DNA from 2 places in the Tissierella carlieri genome. Region 2 is predicted to be linked to the other one. Evidence: a T-box and tRNA genes for the amino acid it is inferred to sense, from the RefSeq annotation. Region 2 holds a T-box; the other holds one or more tRNA genes.

Region 1 (8,034 bases), on a different contig from region 2:
GGGTATGAACTATATCACTTTGGGACAAAAAACTCCTACCATATCTGGTGGAGAAAGTCAGCGTATCAAATTGGCAAAGGAGCTTTCAAAAGGACAGAATGCAAAGGATGCAATTTATATCTTGGATGAGCCTACTACAGGGCTATCATTTCATGATAGTAAAAAGCTATTAAAACTTCTTCATGAACTTGTAGATAAAGGTAATACAGTTATCCTCACGGAACATGACCCTTATGTGTTATCAAATTGTGACTATATCATTGAGATGGGTGTCGGCGGAGGCAATGATGGCGGAAATATTATAGCAGCAGGTACACCGAAAGAGTTAAAACAAAACTCAAATTCTATAATAGGACGGTATTTGAAATGAACCATGAAATTGAGGAATATGTTGACCATTATATAAAACAAAGAAGATATCGTCTTATCAACAGCATTTTGCTTTTTAAGGATAATGAGTTGATTCTTGAACGATATTATAATGGATTTACAAAGGATAGCAGAAATAATATAAAATCCATATGGAAAAGTATTTTGTCCATATGTATAGGTATTTGTCTTGATAAAGGATATATTAAGAGCTTAGACGAGCCTATAAGCAATTATTTAACAGAATTTGCTCAGAATGTTCATCCATATCACAAGCTAATCACTGTTCGGCATCTTCTAACCATGTCATCAGGCATATATTGGAATGGCGGTGTTCATTATCACTGCCCCATGCTTGAACAGCTTTGGAGATCAGAAAATTGTTTGGAACATCTTTCAGATACAGCTATGGCAGATGTACCAGGTACAAAATTTGTGTACAAGGAATGGGATGTTATTTTACTATCTGCACTCATAAGCAAGGCAACAGGTATGAGCACATACGAGTTTTGCAGAATAAATTTATATGAGCCCCTTGGAATAACCAGTGGTGAATGGGCTGCATTTTCGAATGGTGTGAATTATAGCATTAGCAACAACCCAATTCTTGAAATGCAATCGGATTTATCTGCTCATGATCTTGCTAAAATCGGTTTTTTGTTTTTGCAAAATGGGAAAGGTATTGTCAGTGATAATTATATAAGACAGGCTATTTCTCCTTCCCAAAGGGAAAGGAATTATGGTTTCTTATTGTGGTTATTTGATGGCGGTTTCAGCTGTCGCGGATATGGAGGTCAGGAGGTAAATATTCTGCCAGAGTCAAATATTGTTTACGTAATACAGGCAACACCATCAGCACAAAGTAAAAGCTATGAAGATGTTTTTGATAATATCATTAAGATAGTACAGGAGTAATAAAGATATAGTATGCATAAAAATAGGGCTTAGATAAAAGAAAGAGCGACCAAAAGGTTGCTCCTAATGCTTTATATGTCTGATAAATTAGAATTTATCAGCTTTTTTTATCTTTATTTTTAGCCATTCAATTAGAAAAGAAATAAGAAAGCAGACAATATAGGAAAGCACTAAATAAATTAATGTCTGTTCTAATATTGGAGGATATGTATTGTTGTAGAGCTTAGAAAAAAGGATTCGAGGTAAAATAATACTCCCAATTGTTACTCCTATACTCACTCCTATTGCAGATTTCAAAGCCTTTTTAACCATAAGATTCCACCTCCATATTGGTCTATTATAACACATAAACATATAGAAACACCCAGTTCTCCTTACTTTTTCAATTATATATAGGAAGCAAGTAAGGGACTGGGTCCTGTTTAAAGCTATACTTCAATATATTGATATACTAGATTATTTTAGTTTCTTTATACATTGGCAGTAGAAACTGAAATTGGTTTTTGTCCACTGAAGCCTCCTTCTTCATTTACGGTAATCGAAAAAATATGCGGAGTCATCATAAATATTATTGAAGTTGCATCAGCCACAACAATTATGCCATATTCGTTAATATGCACATCACCAGAAGCACTTGTATTAGGACCTGCAGTTACAGATATGCTGTCACCTACTGTAACATAATTATAGATGTTCTTAAGCTGGTCAGTATCACAATTCTGAGGAAATGGGCTAGGTGGACTTAAATAAGTTATGGAATCGTCATAAATACTATTTGGAAAATAAAGCATTGTTATTTTATCAATATTAAAAGCAAATGATTCATCTTCTGACTGGAGAACGAGCATTGGTATACTTACAGTATCAGGAGCTTTGTAAAGGGAGTGAATCGGTCCTGAAACTGTTGCAAGTCTATTTGAGAAAATACTAACAGAATCACCTTGATATATATTGACTATTTGTTCTAAAACATGGGCAAATTGCTCTAAAGCAAAGCAACTACTATTATCAGCTATATCACTGTTTAAATAAAAAACTCGCAGATTAGCTTTAGATGGTATCGTATTTGAGAAAAAAACAGTAGTATTTGATGTATTTACCAATGAGATGTTGATAGGGGCATCACTGACATCTAAAATAGCTATTCCATTCATATTACCTGTTTTATTTGGTGAATTGCTATCAAATTCATGACCTTTGTCAGAAATTAACTTAAAAATAACGCTGGGTGAACCGAAGATTGACTGCATAGCTACATACCAATCAATGATGTACAGACCATTTTCAGAAATAGTAATGGTACCTGTAATATTATTATAACTTATATTTCCTATCATACTAATTGTCTCATCAAATATAACATTATTATTATTTAAAATACTATCATCATTATTTTTTTGAAGTTGTAATATTGTATTATTCATAGCTACACCCTTTTTATATAGTTTAAATTGATCTTTATATATTATATGCCTTCGGTTTAAAAGTGTTAAATACAATAGTCGTAAGTGAAGATTAAGGATATACTCATAATTTATCATATAAATTAAAAAATCCATTGCTGGTAGCAACGGATTTTTAATGAGAACCTATTAATGAAGTTTAACTTGAGGTTGTACGTTTTATATTTTTCTTTATAGGTAACCTCAAAAATTAAAGTTACTTTGCTGTTTTAAGCATTTCCCTGAAATACCATATTAGTATCCATGCATAAATATTGTACTGATTTTCGGCCAGTTTCAAGGGCAACAGGAAGTCCTCCGGGAATTATAAGTCGGTGGCCGGCAAAATAAAGATTGGATATACTTTCAGGTTTTGAGGGATAGGGATGCATTTTTACACCTTTACCCATAATCGACATCCATGAACCTTTATAAGAATTCAGATAGCGTTCATAAGTCAGAGGAGTAGCGATATCCCACACTTCTACCTTACCGGCAGTCTGAGGATATTTTTTTGCCAAAACATCAATGAAGTTTTCCGCAAGTTTTTGCTTTTCTGATTCATAGTTACCCTTTATCTTCTGCTCCTTCCACCATTCATAACTATCTCCTGGAAGTATAGAAGTAATGGCAGTACATCCATTTGGAGCATAGCCTTCGTAAGTCGCATAGTTATTTATACTGATTTCCTTGATTTCTTTTTCGGCACAGAATACCGGAGTATCACTTGTAAAGACCATACTTTCATGAATATTAGACAAGTCCTCTTTGATTCCTAAACAAATAAAAGTATTTAGCATAGGTTTAATTTCAGAGCGCATCTTATCCGCCCATGGCTCTCTAAGTGGGTTATCAAACAGAGTGTCAATCGCAGCCAGTGTATCTTGTGTGATGATGACTGCATCTGCAGAGATTTTTGCCCCATTAAAAACAATACCCGTAGCACTACCACTTTTAATTATAATCTTTTCAACTTTACTATTATATTTTATCACACCGCCTAAGGCTTCAAACCGTTTTGCTATCCTACTCGCCATGGCAAGTGAGCCACCTGAAGGATATCCACCATCACCCTTTGCAAGAGTTGATAATGTGAATAACATGCTTGTGGCATTGTTATCATCGCCGACAATATTCTTAAATAAGTCTTGTAGAAAAGGATTTTTATATCGCATTGCATATTCTTTTACCGTTTGATTTGAGTAGAAAGACATTCTAAAAAATGCAGGAATCATAGAAATCAATTTTGATATCGGTATAGCGGATTTTTCCTTAACCTTTACGTTTTTAATATCCGTAATGGGCATATCCACTTTCATAAATTTTTTCAAATCCCTGCAAAGGCACATTATTTGCTTTTCATCTTCAGGTGATAACTCAATCAAATGAGACTGTAGTTTATCAATATCTCGATATAAAAAAGCCATCTTTCCCTTATCTTCAAAGGCAAAAAACGGGTCACGGTTATAAATGGAAGTGTTGTCATCCAGTGCCCCGATTTCACGCCAAAGCTTATGGAGGGCAGTTTTCGGAGAAGAACCTGTCAGCCAGTGCATACCACCTTCAAAGAGATAGCCCTTTCTTTTCCAGCTTGTAGATGCACCGCCTGGAATGGAATGAGCCTCATAAATCACCACATCAAAACCACTTTGGCAGGCATATACGCCTGCCGTTAGTCCAGCAATACCAGCACCGATAATAATAACCTTTTTCATCAGCCTTACCTCCTTATTATATCAATAATCCAATCACTATCAGGACATGGTGAATTTGGATTAAGCGCAATTTCCTCCGCAATGCCCCTTACAGCAGACCAAAAAGCAATTGAAAGAGCATAAGGGTCACCACTGCGGATCGTACCTTCTTCCTGACCTTTCAAAATTAGCTCAGAAGTTGGCTTATAAATATTAAAACTGGCAAGCATCTCTTTGACATAATCAGGAGCTACTTCATTATAAAAGGCTTGATTCATCAATACAAACATCTTTGCAGTAAATGGCTCGGCTTTGATATAATGAAAAATTTGCCTTGCGACATCTTCAAAAAAGGCAAGGGGTTCTTTTTCAGTAGGAGCCATAACACTCATAGGCCCTGAAATGCCAAGACTTATCAATTCTTCATATAGTTTTTCCTTTGAAGCGAAATAATGAAACAACAATCCCACACTCATTCCAACCTGCTCTGCAATGTCACTTACTTTTGTAGCAGAATATCCCTTGCGTATGAATAAATCCAGTCCGGCATTTAGTATCTCACTTCTTCGCTTTTCTTTTTGTTTTTCACGAATTCCCATTATTGAATCTCCATTCATTGAATATATATTCAATATTATATATCTATTATTGAGATTTGTAAACATTTTTGAAGAGAGTTCATGGGTTTCCAATATATATGATATTAAGAATGCTATTATAACAATGGTGGAGATGTTTTTAATGATTTTTCTATAAAATACGAAAATGACACCGTACTTGAAAGCTTTCCTTCAAATTCAGTGCCATTTTGTTTTGATAAAAAACAAAGTACATAGACTAATCTATGTACTTTGTTAAAATATTCTGGAGCTGGCGAGAGGAATTGAACCCCCAACCTACTGATTACAAGTCAGTTGCTCTGCCGATTGAGCTACGCCAGCATGCTTATTCATTTTTTTCCTACGACTTACATACTTTTGATTCTTGGCGGCCCGACTAAGTGATGTACACGAAATTGAAAACCACAATTTCGGTCCCCTACTTATGCCGATTGAGCTACGCCAGCACTTACTTAATTCACAATTATCAGTTCACATTTCACAATTGAAAAACCAAACTCTCAAACCAATATTCTTAGTTTTGCTCAGAATATCATTTCTAACGTTTCTCAATTGTGCATTGTGCATCGTGAATTGTTAATTGATTAATGGCGACCTGGAAGGGACTCGAACCCTCGACCTCCAGCGTGACAGGCTGGCATTCTAACCATCTGAACTACCAGGCCAAATGTTCAAATTCACAATTGTCATTTCACAGTTCACAATTGAAATTTAAAAGACCAATAAAACATTATTTAATTGTGTATTGTGAATTATAATTTTGGTGACCCCACCGGGATTCGAACCCGGGTTACCGCCGTGAAAGGGCGATGTCTTAACCGCTTGACCATGGGGCCATATCTGTCGTCAAAAACAACCTTTTTTATTATACTACGATTTATGAAATTTGTCAAAGGAAAAGTTTAAATATTTTTAGACATTTTAAGGAATGTTAATTTTTCTATATTTATATTATTTTTATTTAAGTAAATAAAGATAATTTTATCACCCTGGGATTAATGATTTAGATCTCTATTTAAAGAAAAATAAAATAGGAAAATCTCTTGAATTAGCAAAAATTAGCTTGTTTTGTAACTAATTTTTACTTCTTTGAATAAAATAGTATAAAGGGATAGGAGTGTTAGTTATGAGAAGATACTTTAGCAGAAATAACGACACAAGAATGCTGATAAGAAGAATATCCGGAACAATAGGCATTATTATAATGCTTTGTATAGTCCCTTTCAAATTTCTCATGTTTGCTATAGGGTTAATCTGCTTAATTTTTGCTCTATTAATATAAAGATAAGATAAGGCTTGTCATTTTCTAAAGAATGGCAAGCCTTATTTTGTTCTATTTTATATAAATTACTTCAAATAAATTTCATAAAATAAAAAATGATGCATTAAATCAAAAAAATTCACATATGATTAGAAGGACAAGTCGTAGCATAACTTTGTATTAAATATTAGTTTACTACTGAGGAGGGGTGTTATGATATATTTTAATAGGGATAGGACGGAAGTTATAGAAGAACTTATGTCAGATGAAAAGGATGGTTTGAGTGATCTAGATGTTAAAGCAGCACAAGAGAAATATGGACCAAATGAGTTTTCAAAAAGTAAGACAAGTTCATCCTGGGATGATTTATCAGATCCTCTGATAATTATACTTTTGATTGCAGCAGCCATAAGTTTTTTAATTGGAGAGTACATAGATGCAATTGGAATAATTTTAGCTATAACTTTAGGTTCTGTAATTGGGTACTTAACGGAAGAAAAATCTAAACAAGCTGCTGAAGAATTATCTAAAATAACGGAAAATATTTTTATTAAATGTATTCGAAATGGAGAAGTAAATCTTGTACTAAAAAATGATTTAGTCCCAGGTGATATCGTGCTCTTAGAGACAGGAAATATTGTTCCAGCTGATGGTAGAATATTGGAGTCAATGGGACTAAAGGCAAGAGAGGATATGCTAACTGGTGAATCTGATGATGTTGATAAGCACGCAGATATAATAATTGATATGGAAAAGATTGAAGTCAAAGGAAATACTATAATTCAAGAACCAGTTCCAGCAAAACAAATAAATATGCTATTTGGTGGTACCCTAATTGCCAGCGGAAGGGGCAAAATGATAGTAACTGCAATAGGCGATTCAACTCAGATGGGTAAAATTGCTCAAAGTATAAATGAGGTAGATAATGAAACACCACTCCAAATAAAATTAGGTGATTTAGGTAAAAACATTGCTAAACTATCAGGTTCCATTGCACTAATATTATTTATATTTATGATATTGAAAATGCTTATTCAAAAATTAATTATTATTGATAGCTCTGGAATTATTCCGTTTTTGAATTCAATTAAACCGGTGAAAAATGCTTTTGTTGTTTGTGTTGCCCTTGTAGTTGCTGCTGTACCTGAAGGGCTTCCTACAATGATTAATATGACTCTTGCTATTACAATGCAGAAGATGGCAAAGATAAATGCATTGATAACAAAAAAAGAATCTTGTGAAACAATAGGATCGATTTCAGTTATCTGTTCCGATAAAACAGGAACATTGACACAAAATAGAATGACTGTAGAAAAGGTTTTTGTTAATGGAGATTATAAAGAAAAGTATGATTCAAATGAGAGCTACTTTATAGATAACTGTATAATAAATTCAACAGCGGATATAAAGTATATAAATAGGGAATGGCAATACATGGGAAGTGCAACAGAATGTGCATTATTGGTATATTTAGAAGACAAGCAGTATTTTGAATATAGGAAAAGTAAAGATATTACTTATCAGATTCCCTTTACGTCAAAGACAAAGAGAATGGATACAGTTATTAGAGAAGGAGAAGATTATGTACTTTTATCTAAAGGGGCACCTGAGGTTATTTTAGATTCTTGTGAATATGAATATTTAAATGGTCAGATTGTTAAGCTTACAAAAGATAGAAAGCAATATATTGTTGAACAGATAAAAAAGCTTCAAGATCAGGCAATGAGAGCATT
Region 2 (8,034 bases):
AGCCAAGTTTTCAACCTTGTCCACTACTTCGCATCCACCATAATATCTTTTAGCTGGATATCCTTCTGCATATTTATTAGTTAAATAACTGCCTGCTGCTTCCATTACCTGCGGGGTTACAAAGTTCTCTGAAGCTATAAGTTCAATATGCTTTTTTTGCCTGTTTAATTCCATTTCAATAATATTCATTACTTCAGGATCATGCTTAGTTAAATTTGTAAAATCCATCTTCTTATACTCCCCTCATCTTTTATTTTTTGTAATTAATTATAAGCATATTATGCTATAATATAATATAATCAATTTAAAAGGTAAAAAAACCAGTCATTTACATTATATAGATTTTTTACTACTTTTACAAGAATATTAATCAAAGAGGTGAGAATATGGATAATTCTGAAATCTATAATAGAGAAGAAATCAAAAAATTATTAGTTTTGGCAACTTTAGCTGGCAGTATAATGCTTAAAAGTGGAGCTGAAATCTATCGAGTTGAAGATACTATAATTAGAATTTGCAAATCAAGAAAGGGAATTAAATATGTTGATGCTTATATAGTTCCAACAGGAATCTTTATATCCTTGGAATATAAAGGTGAATTGATGTCTTATATTAAAAGAATTAAATCTATTTCTATAGATTTAAATAAAATCGCTATGGTAAATGAATTTTCTCGTGCCTTTGTTAATTCCCAGCAACCTCTAGATATTTGGCTTGAGGAATTAAAAAGAATAAATAAAGTAAATAGATATACAAGATTAACTAAAACTATCTTTGGCTCTTTAGCTGCAGCATTTTTTTGTGTTCTATTTGGAGGCTCAGTTCTAGACTTCATTGGATCTGCTATTGTAAGTTTTATTGCCTTGACTATTGTAAATCTAATATCCAAACTTGAACTTACTTTCTTTATAGATAATTTAATTGGTTCAGCTCTTGCAGCTTTACTTTCCCATATTTTAGTCCATATTGGAGTAGGTGAAAATATTGATAAGGTAATAATAGGTTCTATAATGTGTTTAGTTCCTGGAGTTGCAATTACAAACTCTATTAGAGATACTATGTCAGGAGATTTTGTATCTGGACTATCTAGAGGTGCAGAAGCTGTATTTTCTGCAATCGCAATAGCACTCGGTGTTGGAATCATTCTCAACTTTTATGCTAAGGGGGTATTTTAACTTGGATATAATCAAACAATTAGTATTATCATTTTTATCTACAATTGGATTCTCTGTATTATTTAGCTCTCCAAAGGAAACCTTAGGGTACGCTGGTCTTAATGGTTCTATAGGCTGGACTTTATACTATATAACTACAAAAGTATTTCATAGTAATATAACAGGTACATTTTTTGGTGCTGTCACCGTAGGATTATTAGGTGAATTTTTGGCAAGACTACGCAAAAAGCCAGCAACCATATTTATCACCTCTGGAATAGTTCCATTGGTTCCTGGTGCTGGCATGTATTACACAATGCTTGCTATAATAGAAAATGATTTTACTATGGCTGCAACTAAAGGTGTAGAAACTTTCTTTATAGCCGCTGCCATAGCTGTAGGAATAATAATTTCTTCAGGTTTCTCTAGGTCAATAAGAAGAGTTAAACTAAAAGACTAGATTTACTTTGTATATTTTATCATTATATCTACCAATTTATCTAATGCCTCTTCTTCAGTTTCACCTTCTAAATAATGTTTTAAACAATTTTTCATGTAATTTTCAAGTATTAATCCACCTACACTATTTAATGCTGCTCTTGCAGCAGCTACTTGGATTAATATATCCCCGCAAAACTTGTCTTCGTCAACCATCTTTTGTATACCTTTTATTTGTCCTTCAACTCTTCTTAACCTTTTGATAACAGCAGTTTTATCTCCCAACAGTCGCACCCCTTCATCTAAATAATTCTTGTCATTCTTATAATGTCTTCTTCCTTCTTTCCAATGTTTTTATCGATAGTTTTAACTATAAAATATCCTAAAGCCATAAATACTAAACCTATTAAGAAACTCAAAGGCTCATAATTAGATATTTCTAGGTTTTTAAAAGTCTTCATACCTATTAATATTCCTAAAATTAACATAGTAAAAGGAATCATATATACAACCATAGTATATTTCAATATATTTTTAGTTTCTCCTTTTATCTCAACAAGATCTCCTACTTTAGCATCTATATTATTTGGAAGGATAACAACATGATTTGGAGCATGACAGCTCCCACCACAGCTTTTACAGTTATCTCCACATGCTGAGATTCTCCTTACTTCTACTTCAACCTTTCCATTGGATACTTTTCTTACAAATCCAACTTGATCCATAGGTACACCTCCTAAAGCACAGTGTCATTTATTTTTTACTAATTTGTAATATAATCTGTTAGTTATATTTATTATATCATAAACTATCAGTAAAGTGTTATCCAATCCAGTTCTTACTAATACTTATAATTTTAAATGACTCTTATATTAGCCTATATACTATTTAATATTAAGCTTTACATGAACTTCTTCTAACTGTTTTTCTGATACAGTAGTAGGTGCGCTTGTCATCAAACATGTAGCAGATTGAGTTTTAGGGAAAGCAATGACATCTCTAATATTTGATGTATTTGATAAAAGCATAATAAGTCTATCAAATCCATATGCAATACCTCCATGTGGAGGAGTTCCATACTTAAAAGCTTCTAAAAGGAATCCAAACTTATCCCAAGCTTCTTCCTCTGTAAATCCTAATGCACTAAACATTCTCTTTTGTAAATCAGAATTATTGATTCTGATACTTCCTCCACCCATTTCATCTCCATTAATAACTATATCATAAGCCTTAGCCCTTACTTTTTCAGGCTGAGACTCCAGAAGTTCTATGTCCTCATCCATTGGATGGGTAAAAGGATGATGCTTTGCTACATATCTATTTTCTTCCTCGTCATATTCAAATAATGGGAATTCAGTAATCCAAACTAATTTCATATCACTAGGATCAATTATATTTAATCTTTTAGCTACTTCATTTCTTAAATTACCTAAACTATCATATACAACTGAATTTTTATCAGCTACGAAAAGAATTAAATCACCTTTTTCTCCTTCCATTCTTTCCAAAATATTAGCAAATTCTTCTTCACTAAAGAATTTTGCAATAGGGGAAGTAATACCTTCTTCTGTAATCTTTATCCAAGCCAATCCTTTTGCGCCATAAGTCTTTGCATAATCCTCCAAAGCAGTTATATCTTTTCTAGTAAATCTATCTCCATATCCTTTAATATTTATACCTCGTACAGAACCTTGACTTTCCACAGCTCCGCTAAATACTTTAAATCCACAATTTTGAACCAGATCAGAAATATTTTTTAACTCAAATCCAAATCTTAAATCTGGTTTATCTACCCCATATCTTTCCATAGCCTCACTATAGGTCATTCTGTCTATTGGTAGTTTTATTTCTATTCCTTTAATTTCTTTAAATAATTTATATAATAATTTTTCATTAATTGAAATAATATCCTCAACATCTACAAATGACATTTCAATATCTATTTGAGTGAATTCAGGCTGTCTATTAGCTCTTAGATCTTCATCCCTAAAGCATTTAACTATTTGATAATATCTATCCATTCCTGCAACCATAAGAAGCTGCTTCATAAGCTGCGGAGATTGTGGTAGGGCATAGAACTCACCAGGGTTTACTCTACTTGGCACTAAATAATCTCTAGCTCCTTCTGGTGTTGGTTTTGTAAGCATAGGGGTCTCAGTCTCAATAAACCCATTATCATCTAAGAAATCTCTGACCACTTTGGCAGTTTTTGCTCTTAATTTCAACTTTTCTTGCATAGATGGTTTTCTTAAATCAAGATATCTATATTTTAATCTCATGCCTTCCGATACATTATCATCATCTTTAATATAAATCGGCGGAGTCTCAGATTCATCCAATATTCTAAGCTCTTCTACTAAGACTTCTACCTCTCCAGTTGGTATTTCTTTATTTATAGATTGTCTAATTCTTACTTTACCTCTTATTGCTAATACAAACTCTGATCTAATTTTCTCTGCCTTATCAAATATTTCGCTGGATACTGTATTATTAAATACAATTTGAGAAATTCCAGTCGTATCTCTTAAATCAATAAATATGATTGATCCCAAATTCCTCTCTCTTTGTACCCATCCCATCAATACCACCTCTTGACCATCATGCTCTGGTCTCAATTCTCCACACATAATAGTTCTTCTTAAGTTACCCATCTTTTCTGACATATACATACCTCCTCAAAAAAATATAAACCCCTCATCTCTGATATACAGGGACGAGAGGTTATCTCGCGGTACCACCCTAATTAGGTATTTCCTCACTCAAAAACTTAACGCATTTCTGCGAATTAATCATTAAAGATTATTTACTCCAAAGTGTCTTCATCGAATATTAGTATCGGATTTCCACCTCCACCGACTCTCTATAACTAAGGAATTCAACTACTCTTCCTTTTCATCGTATTATATTTATTTTCATTAATTATAGACTATAAAATAAATCATGTCAAGAAGTAAAATCATCTAATCTCTTAATGTATATCTTCTGTTTATATAATCTTAATATACGATTGTTGATTTCTCTTTAATCCTTTCAATGTATTTTTTATCATCTCCATTAATATGGTTTGCAAGCCAGTCAATTATTAATACCTTTAGATTATTTAGGTTTTCCTCAGATGCATGTCCATTTACAATATTTTGGTATATATTATAGATTTCTTCAATAAAATAGTTATGTTGTCTTCTATGCTCAATAAAATTTTCATATGAATTTTCCATCATCAAAATTTCTTCTTCATAAAAATGATTATTTGCATAACTCATTAAAAACACAAATATACTTTCAATTTCTTTTGTGCTAGAATTTGTTTCTAAATTAAAAATCTCACTAGCTTTATCAAATATACTCTTATGCTGTTTATCTATAGAATCTATACCTGTTTTAAGGTCATCTGTCCACCATAGCATAGCCCTAAAATCCTCCTTTGTATTAATTGTTTCCTAGTATCTTTTTCTTCCTTTCAATCAATTCACTGCTTCTTTCCAGATACTCTTTTAAATCTTTAAAATTTGGGACTCTTTCTATTCTATTTTCTTCTGGGAAAAAAATCTTAGACACAGAACCCATTCCAGCCGCCATTATTGTTTCTTTTTCTTCCATCATAGCTATATTATATATACATTCCATTTTAGCCTTGCAATAGCCTATGTTTTCAAAGTTACCTAATATTTGCTTTTGTCTATAAAGATAATATGGTTCTAAGCCCATATCTTTGGTATACTCTCTGGTTTCATTTAACATAGCACTTAAAATATTCTGACTTTGTAATGAATATTGGTCAATAGTAGCTTTGAATTTAGACCCTCTTTTTACCGAAAGTGTATGTATCGTTAGGTTTTCTGGATCTAATTTCTGAATTTCTTCCAGAGTTTTTTTTATATGTTTAATCTCTTCTCCTGGAAGCCCCACAATCAAATCCATATTAATTATATCAAAACCAATTTCTTTAGCTAAGTTAAAAGTCTCGATAATATCCTTAGATTTATGTTGTCTTCCAATTAGTTTCAAGGTGTCATCATTCATAGTTTGTGGATTAATACTTATTCTTCCAACTTCGTTTTTATATAACATTGTTAGATATTCTTTTGTAATAGTGTCTGGTCTACCAGCTTCTACAGTAAATTCCTTTATATTTTTTTGTCCAAATCTATAATAAATAGCTTGAATTATCTTTTCCAGTTCCATTAATGGAATTGCTGTAGGGGTACCTCCCCCTATATATGCTGTATTAATCTTTTTACCTTTCATCATTTCACTAATTTGTTCAATTTCATATATTACCTTTGAAGTATATTCTTTAATATGATTTTCATATCTGCCTATGGGTAATGCTGGAAAGGAACAATATAAGCATCTAGTAGGGCAAAATGGTATACTAACATATAGACTATACCTATCCTTATTTAAAGGGTAGATATATTCCCTTTGCTTTCTTCCAATATCCAGTATCAACTTAGCTTTATCAAAGGATAATTTATATTCTTCTGCTAATACTCTGATTATCTCATTTTCGTTTATATCTTTATCTAATAAATCATGAACGATTTTGACTGGTCTTATACCAGTCAATACTCCCCATGGAATTTTACTCTCTCCTAGAGAAATTAATGTATTATATAATGATTTTTTAATTCCGATTCTTATATATTTATCTATAGAATCACCATATACTTCTAGAGTACTAATATTTTCCGTTGCTTGATTAATTAAAATATTATCCCTATATATCTTTGTTATAGTATATAACTTTCCATCTTCTTCATATAAATAATTGATAATAAGAGTACCCTCACCTGTATATTCATCTAATCTATCAATATAAAGAATCTCTTCCCCTGGGAAAAAGACTCTGACTAATTCAACTAATTCATATTTAATCTCATGACCTATTAACAATATTTTTATCACATAATCACCTTATTTAATATTAACGTAAAAAAGGATTTGAAACCCTTTCTCTACCTATAGTAGAAGGAGCTCCATGTCCTGGAAATACTTGAACATCATCTAGATAAATCAATAGTTTATCTTTTATTGATTTTATAATGGTTTCATAATCTCCACCTGGTAAATCTGTCCTACCTATTGATCCTGCAAATAAAGTGTCTCCTGTTATTATATTATCTCCAATTTTTATACATATTCCTCCTTTGGTATGACCAGGAGTATGAATAATCTCAGCCTTTTCATCGCCAAACTCTATTATGTCCCCATCCTTAAGTAACAAATCTGGTTCTATTTCTATAGTACCCATAGCCATCATTGTAGATAAGTTCTTACTTCCATCAATTAGCATCTCTCTATCTTCTTCATGTATCATTACAGAAGCAGGCAATGCTTTCTTAAGATTAATTATTCCCCCTATATGATCTGCATGACCATGAGTTAATACTATATATTTTATTTTAAGCTGGTTTTCTCTTACTGATGTGAGTATCTCATCTACGTCTCCTCCTGGATCTACTACTATTCCGTCTCTAGTGGCTTCTGAATATATAACATAACAATTAGCTGCATATATACCTGCTGGTATTCTTATTATCTTCAATTCTATACCTCCTAAAATGTCTTTTTACTGTCTAATAATATAGTAACAGGTCCATCATTTATAAGGTTTACCTTCATATCTGCACCAAAAATACCTCTTTCTGTTTTTATCCCTTTTTCTATACATTTATCAATAAATTCTAAATAAATTTTCTCTGCAATATCAGGATGTGCTGAATCTGTAAAGCTAGGTCTTTTACCTTTCCTTACATCACCATAAAGTGTAAATTGAGAAATTACTAATAATTCTCCACTGATATCCAATAAAGATAAATTCATTTTATCATTTTCATCTTGAAATATGCGAAGCCCTAATACTTTATCTACTAGATAATCCAAATCCTTAGAACTATCTCCTTCACCTACTCCAAGTAGTACTAATAGTCCAGTGCCAATTTCCCCAACTATCTCATTATCTACTTTGACCGATGCTTCTGTAACTCTTTGCACAACTGCTCTCATATATCTCCCTCTCTCTAAGCTGTAACTCTATATACATCCATTACATTTCTTATTCTTTTTATTTTTCTCATTAGATCCCTTAACTCTTCAATATCTTTAATTTCAAGGGTTACATTTATAAATACTATTTTATCTTTAGATGTTCTAGCATTTAAAGATATTACTCCTAAATCAGAATCTGTTATCTTTTGAGTAATTTCTGCTAAAAGACCTGATCTATCAGATGCTTTAATTTGAATTTCTGCAGGATAGGATGCTTTCTTTTGAAAATCCCATTCTACTTCAATGAATCTTTCTGCATCATCTGACATAGTTATATTTGGACAGTCAGTTCTATGAACAGAAACACCCCTGCCTCTAGTTATATATCCTACTACTTCATCACCGGGCACAGGATTACAGCATTTAGAAAACCTAATTTTAATATTATCTA

What was found. A T-box is a leader RNA that pairs with one kind of tRNA and senses whether it is charged. The one in region 2 lies ahead of aspS (aspartate--tRNA ligase), so its partner is inferred to be a tRNA-Asp.
Region 1: it encodes a tRNA-Asp, which carries the amino acid that the T-box ahead of aspS (aspartate--tRNA ligase) is inferred to sense. The anticodon was not compared.

What each region holds. Positions count from the first base shown of each region.
Region 1 is NZ_JAHLOH010000027.1:34,937-42,970, reverse strand. It holds gene KQI38_RS08030 (ATP-binding cassette domain-containing protein) at 1-370, shown strand, start outside; gene KQI38_RS08025 (serine hydrolase domain-containing protein) at 367-1,284, shown strand; gene KQI38_RS08020 (hypothetical protein) at 1,372-1,596, opposite strand; gene KQI38_RS08015 (hypothetical protein) at 1,755-2,825, opposite strand; gene KQI38_RS08010 (phytoene desaturase family protein) at 2,957-4,441, opposite strand; gene KQI38_RS08005 (TetR/AcrR family transcriptional regulator) at 4,447-5,037, opposite strand; tRNA gene KQI38_RS08000 (tRNA-Thr) at 5,286-5,361, opposite strand; tRNA gene KQI38_RS07995 (tRNA-Asp) at 5,629-5,705, opposite strand; tRNA gene KQI38_RS07990 (tRNA-Glu) at 5,802-5,876, opposite strand; gene KQI38_RS07985 (calcium-translocating P-type ATPase, PMCA-type) at 6,515-8,034, shown strand, end outside.
Region 2 is NZ_JAHLOH010000053.1:30,100-38,133, reverse strand. It holds gene KQI38_RS19135 (serine hydroxymethyltransferase) at 1-228, opposite strand, end outside; gene KQI38_RS19130 (threonine/serine exporter family protein) at 387-1,175, shown strand; gene KQI38_RS19125 (threonine/serine exporter family protein) at 1,177-1,614, shown strand; gene KQI38_RS19120 (metal-sensitive transcriptional regulator) at 1,617-1,877, opposite strand; gene KQI38_RS19115 (SoxR reducing system RseC family protein) at 1,895-2,317, opposite strand; gene aspS (aspartate--tRNA ligase) at 2,477-4,255, opposite strand; T-box leader at 4,299-4,497, opposite strand; gene KQI38_RS19105 (bacteriohemerythrin) at 4,589-4,999, opposite strand; gene hemZ (coproporphyrinogen dehydrogenase HemZ) at 5,022-6,500, opposite strand; gene KQI38_RS19095 (MBL fold metallo-hydrolase) at 6,520-7,140, opposite strand; gene dtd (D-aminoacyl-tRNA deacylase) at 7,152-7,601, opposite strand; gene KQI38_RS19085 (RelA/SpoT family protein) at 7,616-8,034, opposite strand, start outside.